DNA from 2 places in the Rhizobium sp. BK512 genome. Region 1 is predicted to be linked to the other one. Evidence: riboswitches for the same ligand, from Rfam matches in the RefSeq annotation. Region 1 holds a riboswitch; the other holds the start of a gene.
The links. Region 1 has a riboswitch for FMN ahead of ribB (3,4-dihydroxy-2-butanone-4-phosphate synthase). Riboswitches for the same ligand answer to the same signal wherever they lie in the genome.

Region 1 (3,406 bases):
TCAGCACGCTCGACGAGGCGATCGCCTGGGGCGAATTCGACGCAGCCACAAATGTAACGCCTGACCGCGTCCACCACGCGACAAGCCTCGCGCTGATCGCCGCCGGCAAGCACGTCTTTTGCGAGAAGCCGCTGGCGGAAAACTATGCGCATGCCTTGGAAATGACGGAAGCCGCGGAGGCCGCCGGCGTCATCAACATGGTGAACCTTACCTATCGCAATGTCGCACCGCTGCAGCGCGCCCGCGAGATGGTACTGGCCGGCGAACTCGGCACTATTCGTCATGTGGAAGCGTCCTATCTGCAAAGCTGGCTGGTATCGCGGGCCTGGGGCGACTGGCGCACGGAATCGCGCTGGCTCTGGCGTTTGTCTACCGGCCACGGATCGAACGGCGTGCTCGGGGATGTCGGCATCCATATCCTGGATTTTGCCGCCTATGGTGCGGCGACTGACATCGATCACGTCTTTGCGCGGCTGAAGACCTTCAACAAGGCACCCGGCGGGCAGATTGGCGAGTACATGCTCGATGCCAATGACAGCTTCACCATGTCGGTCGATTTCACCAATGGCGCGCTCGGCGTCATTCATGCGACCCGCTGGGCGACCGGCCATCTGAACGAGCTGAAGCTGCGCATCTATGGCGAAAAAGGCAGCCTCGAAGTCATCCACCGCCCGGATGGTTCGGATCTTCGCGGCTGCTTCGGCGACGACATTGAAAGCGCCACCTGGCGTGATATCGAAGTGCCGGCAGTGCTGACCAATTATCAGCGCTTTGCAGAAGCCGTCAGGACCGGCAAGCAGGACGATCCCACCTTCCGCCACGCCGCCAATCTGCAGAAGGTCATCGATCTCGCGATCGTATCGGAGAAAGAACGTCGGGAGCTCAATCTGCTGGCCTCTGACACGCAGCAAGCCACGGCTGACCAGGAACCGGAAGGCAAGGCGGACGATCAGGGGCCGGTGCTGGCACTCGTCGTCTGACGGGTTGGAAAATATCGAAGGCCCGAATGTTCGGGCCTTCCTTGAGCCGACTGAGCTCGCTCTGCTTACTGCTCAACCGGCAGCTAGGCAGCCCTACCAGCCGCGCTCACGCCCCGATAGGCAATGAGATCCTCGATGGTGATCAAGTGAAGGCCGTGCCGCTCGGCAAACTGCTCAAGCTCCGGCAGACGCGCCATCGTGCCATCATCATTGGCCACTTCACAGATGACACCCGAGGGTGACAGGCCAGCCAGCCTTGCGAGGTCCACAGCCGCCTCCGTATGGCCCGGACGCGAAAGCACGCCGTTCGGATGCGCACGCAGCGGGAAGATATGACCGGGCCGCGCAAAATCCTCAGGGCGGGAATCCTCGCCGATGAGCGCGCGAACGGTTGCGGCGCGGTCAGCGGCTGAAATACCGGTTGTCGTTTCAGGGATATAGTCAACCGAGACGGTGAACGCCGTCTTCAGGAGTTCGGTATTGTTGGGGACCATCTGCGGGATCTGCAGTTCGTCCAACCGCTCACCTTCCATGGCCACGCAGATGAGGCCACGGGCATAATTCATCATGAAGGCGATTGCCTGCGGGGTGATCGCTTCGGATGCAATGACGAGGTCGCCCTCGTTTTCCCGATCGCGGTCGTCGACGACAACCACGATCTCGCCCCGCGCAATCGCGGCGATCGCATCTTCTATCTTGGAAATTGCCATTTCTCTGCCTTTCAAGGGTTAGCCGCGTGAGCGGCATTCATGGCCTGTCAAAAGCCACCATTATCCCTTGGGCGAACAAGCATATGAAACGCCGCATGCCGAGCGGCGTCCTCTGCGTTGCTCTCTTCCATCCGGACTGTGACCGTCGGCTCCGGCATCTCACCGGATCTGCTGACCCTTCGCTTTCACGAAGGCGCTCGCGGGCTCCGAGTTGCCTCGATACCGCCGGTGGGGAATTGCACCCCGCCCTGAGAACACTGCTTATGTAAATGACGAATGGCTTGTTCTGCAAGAGGTTGGGTACAGATCACGTCGCGAGAATTGCCTCTCGGTGATGAAAGCACCGTTTCCTATTGTCGAACAGCGCTAGGACATGATCAGCCCGCCATCGACATTGATGGTCTGGCCGGTGATATAGGCCGCGTCATCGCTTGCAAGAAAAGTGACTAGGCCGGCGACGTCTTCGCCCGATCCGGCGCGCTTCATCGGGATGCCTTCGACCCATTCTTTCATGAGCTCGCCGGGTGCGTAGTTGCCGAGCAGCTTGCCCCATGCCTGGTCGTTATAGGCCCACATGTCGGTTTCGATTATGCCCGGGCAGAAGGCGTTGACGGTGATGCCGTCGGTCGCGACTTCCTTGGCAAGGCTTTGGGTGATGCCGACGACGCCCATCTTCGAGGCAGCATAATGCGGCGTATAGATGAAGCCATCGCGTGCCTGGCCGGAAGCCGTGTTGATGATACGTCCGCCGCGACCATGTTTGCGCATGCGAGCGATCGCTTCCTGGGCACAGAGGAACACGCCCTTGGTATTGACCGCCATGACCTTGTCCCACTCGCCCTCGGTCATGTCCTCGATGCGGGCGATGGTGATGACACCGGCATTCTGGATTGAGACGTCGACAGCGCCGAAGGCCTCCTCAGCGGCGTCATAGAGAGCTTTGACGCTTGCCTTGTCGGTAACGTCGCCAACAAAGGAGATCGCCTTTCCGCCGTCGGCCTTGATCTGCTCGGCAACGCCATGCACACTTTCCTCGTTGGCGGAGACCACGAGATTGGCGCCCTCGCGCGCGAAGCGTTTGGCAATCGCCGCACCGATACCGCGGCTTGCACCCGTAATGACCACGGTCTTGTTTTCGAAGCGTTGCATTCTCTTTATCCTTTCACTGGAGCCCGCGTGAGCGCCGTTTTGCAAACCGGCGACACTTGCCTCCTCACCAGACTTCAAACGGCTGCAGAAATGATCCCGGCAAATTCCGATGCCTTCAGCGAAGCACCGCCGACCAGCGCTCCATCCACATTGCGAAGCCCGAAAATCGCCTCGGCATTGGATGCCTTGACCGAACCGCCATAGAGGATCCTGACCGAATGGCCGTCATCGCCCAGCCGCTCTTCGAGCATCTGCCGGATCGCGGCATGGACCTCCTCAATCTGTTCGTTGGTCGGCACCAGCCCGGTTCCTATCGCCCATACGGGTTCGTAGGCGATGACGAGATTGGCGCTCGTTGCTCCCTCGGGAACGGATTCTCTGAGCTGTCCGCCAACAACTTCGATCGCCCGCCCTTCATCACGCTCGTGCCGCGTTTCACCGACGCACACGATCGCGATCAGGCCCGCCCGATGAGCGGCAACCGCCTTTGCAAGGACAATTTCATCATCTTCGCCGTGAGACACACGGCGCTCGGAATGCCCGAGGATGACATAGCGCGCGCCGACA
Region 2 (3,406 bases), on a different contig from region 1:
AAGCCGATCATTTCGGTCTTGAGAAGGTCAAGGAGCGCATCGTCGAGTATCTGGCTGTTCAGGCCCGCGCCACCAAGATCAAGGGTCCGATCCTGTGCCTCGTCGGCCCTCCGGGCGTCGGCAAGACCTCGCTCGCCCAGTCGATTGCCAAGGCAACCGGCCGTGAATATGTCCGTATGGCTCTTGGCGGCGTTCGTGACGAAGCTGAAATCCGCGGTCACCGCCGCACCTATATCGGCTCGATGCCCGGCAAGGTCATCCAGTCGATGAAGAAGGCGAAGAAGTCCAACCCGCTGTTCCTGCTCGACGAAATCGACAAGCTCGGCCAGGACTATCGCGGTGATCCGTCTTCGGCTCTGCTGGAAGTGCTCGACCCGGCGCAGAACTCGACCTTCATGGATCACTACCTGGAAGTCGAATACGACCTGTCGGACGTGATGTTCATCACGACGGCGAATACGCTGAACATCCCGGCTCCGCTGATGGACCGCATGGAGATCATCCGTATCGCCGGCTATACCGAAGACGAAAAGCGCGAGATCGCCAAGCGGCACCTGCTGCCGAAGGCCATCAAGGAACATGCACTGCAGCCGAACGAATTCTCGGTTAGCGACGATGCCCTGATGGCGATCAGCCAGCAGTACACCCGCGAAGCCGGCGTGCGTAACTTCGAACGCGAATTGATGAAGCTCGCCCGCAAGGCGGTGACCGAGATCATCAAGGGCAAGACGAAGTCGGTTCACGTTACGGCAGCGAATATCGACGACTATCTCGGCGTTCCGCGCTTCCGCCACGGCGAAGCTGAACGCGAAGATCAGGTCGGTGTCGTCACGGGTCTTGCCTGGACGGAAGTCGGCGGTGAGTTGCTGACGATCGAAGGCGTCATGATGCCCGGTAAGGGCCGCATGACCGTCACCGGCAACCTGAAGGAAGTCATGAAGGAATCGATTTCGGCAGCGGCTTCTTACGTCCGCTCGCGCGCCGTCGATTTCGGCATCGAACCACCGCGCTTCGACAAGAGCGACATCCACGTGCACGTGCCGGAAGGTGCAACGCCGAAGGATGGTCCGTCTGCCGGTGTCGCGATGGCAACCGCGATCGTCTCGATCATGACGGGCATTCCGGTCAACAAGGATGTGGCAATGACGGGTGAGATCACCCTGCGCGGCCGCGTCCTGCCGATCGGTGGCCTGAAGGAAAAGCTGCTTGCGGCTCTGCGCGGCGGCATCAAGAAGGTGCTGATTCCGGAAGAGAACGCCAAGGACTTGGCCGAGATTCCTGATAACGTGAAGAACAGCATGGAGATCATTCCGGTCTCCCGTATGGGCGAGGTGATCAAGCACGCGCTGGTCCGTCGTCCCGAGCCGATCGAATGGGATGGCACGGTTGAAACGCCCGTCATCGCGACTGTCGAAGGGCTCGATGATGCAGGTGCAGCCATCGCTCATTGAGCTTTGGCGGCCACATTTAAGCCCAATTGTTGCAAATCGTGAAAAAGGCCGGCGGAAACGCCGGCCTTTTTTGTGAAAACGTCATGTAGACGCTTGCTTTTCCTTGATTTGCAGGGTTTTTGGGTTCTCGGCGGGCCTGATGAAAGCGATTTCTGCGCCTAGCTTACAGATTGAGTTGTTTCAAACCATTTAGAAAGGGGTGGAAACATGAACAAGAATGAACTCGTGTCCGCAGTAGCCGAAAAGGCTGGACTGACGAAGTCTGATGCAGCATCTGCCGTCGACGCAGTTTTCGACGTTGTACAGGCTGAACTGAAGAGCAAGGGCGACGTTCGCCTCGCTGGCTTCGGCAGCTTCACCGTTTCCCATCGCGCTGCCACGAAGGGCCGTAACCCTTCGACCGGCGCCGAAGTCGACATCCCGGCACGCAACGTGCCGAAGTTCACGCCCGGCAAGGGCCTGAAGGACGCCGTCAACGGCTGATACGAGATAGTCCGCCGGCCGTAAACGAGAACGGCCGCGCAGGATTTTGAGGGGTTCGGCATTGCCGGACCCCTTTTTGTTTTGGGCGCTTGCCGCAGGCCGCGCTTTGTCTTACGAAACCTGTGTTCTCAGGGCGGGGTGAAAGTCCCCACCGGCGGTAAGGGTTTCGGCCCGAGCCCGCGAGCGCCTTTCGAAGCTTCGGTCAAGGAAGGGTCAGCAGATCCGGTGTGATTCCGGAGCCGACGGTTAAAGTCCGGATGAAAGAGAATGAGCGTGGCCGTGCGGGGCAGGAGACTGCCGCGTCTGCGTGCCTTCGCCTCATGCGTCCTGATTTATGTTTGGTCCCTGTACTGGATGGAAGACATGAATCAGAATTCCCTAGCCTTCTCGCATTCCCGCGCCTTCGCCGGCGCTGCCTTCATGGTGGCCGGAGGCGTTGCCTTCTCGCTTCTCAATGTCGTCACCCAATGGCTGACCATGACGCTTGCCTTCCCGGCGGCTTCTGCAGCCTTCTGGCAATATGGCTTCGCCTTTCTCTTCTCCTTGCCCTTCCTGCGCAAGGCCGGCCTATCGGCGATGCGCACCAGCTATCCCTGGCGGCATGTCGTGCGCGTTGCCTTTGCCGCGCTTGGCGTCGAAGCCTGGGTCTCCGGTCTCGCCTCGGTGCCGATCTGGCAGGCGATCGCGCTTGTGATGACCTCGCCCTTCTTCATCATTCTCGGCGCGCGCCTGTTCCTCGGTGAGCGCGTCGGGCCTGCTCGCTGGATAGCAACGGGGATCGGCTTTGTCGGTGCGATGATCATCCTCCAGCCGTGGTCGGACAGCTTCACCTGGGCCGCCCTCCTGCCTGTCCTCTCGGCGCTTCTCTGGGGTGCTTCGTCGCTCATCACCAAGAGCCTGACGGGCATCGAGAAACCGGAGACGATTACCGTCTGGCTGCTGGTGTTGCTCACGCCGATCAATGGCAGCCTGGCACTCGCGTCGGGCCTTGCCGTGCCGACGGGCGCAACGCTTGCGCTCTTTCTCCTGGCCGGCCTTCTGACGGTCGTGGCGCAATATCTGCTGACGCTCGCCTATGCCAGCGCCGATGCTGCCTATGTGCAGCCCTTCGATGACCTGAAACTGCCGCTGAACGTACTCGCCGGCTGGCTTTTCTTCGGCTATGCGCCGGCTGGTTATCTGTGGCTGGGCGCCGCGCTCATTCTCTCCGCCTCGCTCTTCATCATGCGCAGTGAGATGCGTCGCGAACGGCAGGCAGCCTGACGCAAACTGTACAAAATGTCGCAGCCTGTCATGTCTCTGTCATGGCAGTCCCGCAAAAACCCTCTGTTCGATTTTTCGGCATTGGGGGATTTTTCAATGACATCGTCTTCGCGCAAGGCAGCGCTCGCTGCCGTGCTTCTTGCATCCGTTGCGGTCCCGGCAGCAGCGGAACCGGTTTTCAACCGCATCGCCTCTTTCCCGGTCGCAAC

Region 2: linked by a shared signal. The riboswitch ahead of FHX06_RS27130 (DMT family transporter) and the one ahead of ribB (3,4-dihydroxy-2-butanone-4-phosphate synthase) in region 1 are both predicted to bind FMN.

What each region holds. Positions count from the first base shown of each region.
Region 1 covers NZ_JACIAS010000003.1:516,709-520,114, reverse strand. The annotation lists gene FHX06_RS13275 (Gfo/Idh/MocA family protein) at 1-980, shown strand, start outside; gene ribB (3,4-dihydroxy-2-butanone-4-phosphate synthase) at 1,064-1,690, opposite strand; FMN riboswitch at 1,806-1,950, opposite strand; gene FHX06_RS13265 (glucose 1-dehydrogenase) at 2,057-2,839, opposite strand; gene tpiA (triose-phosphate isomerase) at 2,914-3,406, opposite strand, start outside.
Region 2 covers NZ_JACIAS010000008.1:273,939-277,344, forward strand. The annotation lists gene lon (endopeptidase La) at 1-1,451, shown strand, start outside; gene FHX06_RS27125 (HU family DNA-binding protein) at 1,659-1,934, shown strand; FMN riboswitch at 2,055-2,207, shown strand; gene FHX06_RS27130 (DMT family transporter) at 2,298-3,197, shown strand; gene FHX06_RS27135 (esterase-like activity of phytase family protein) at 3,294-3,406, shown strand, end outside.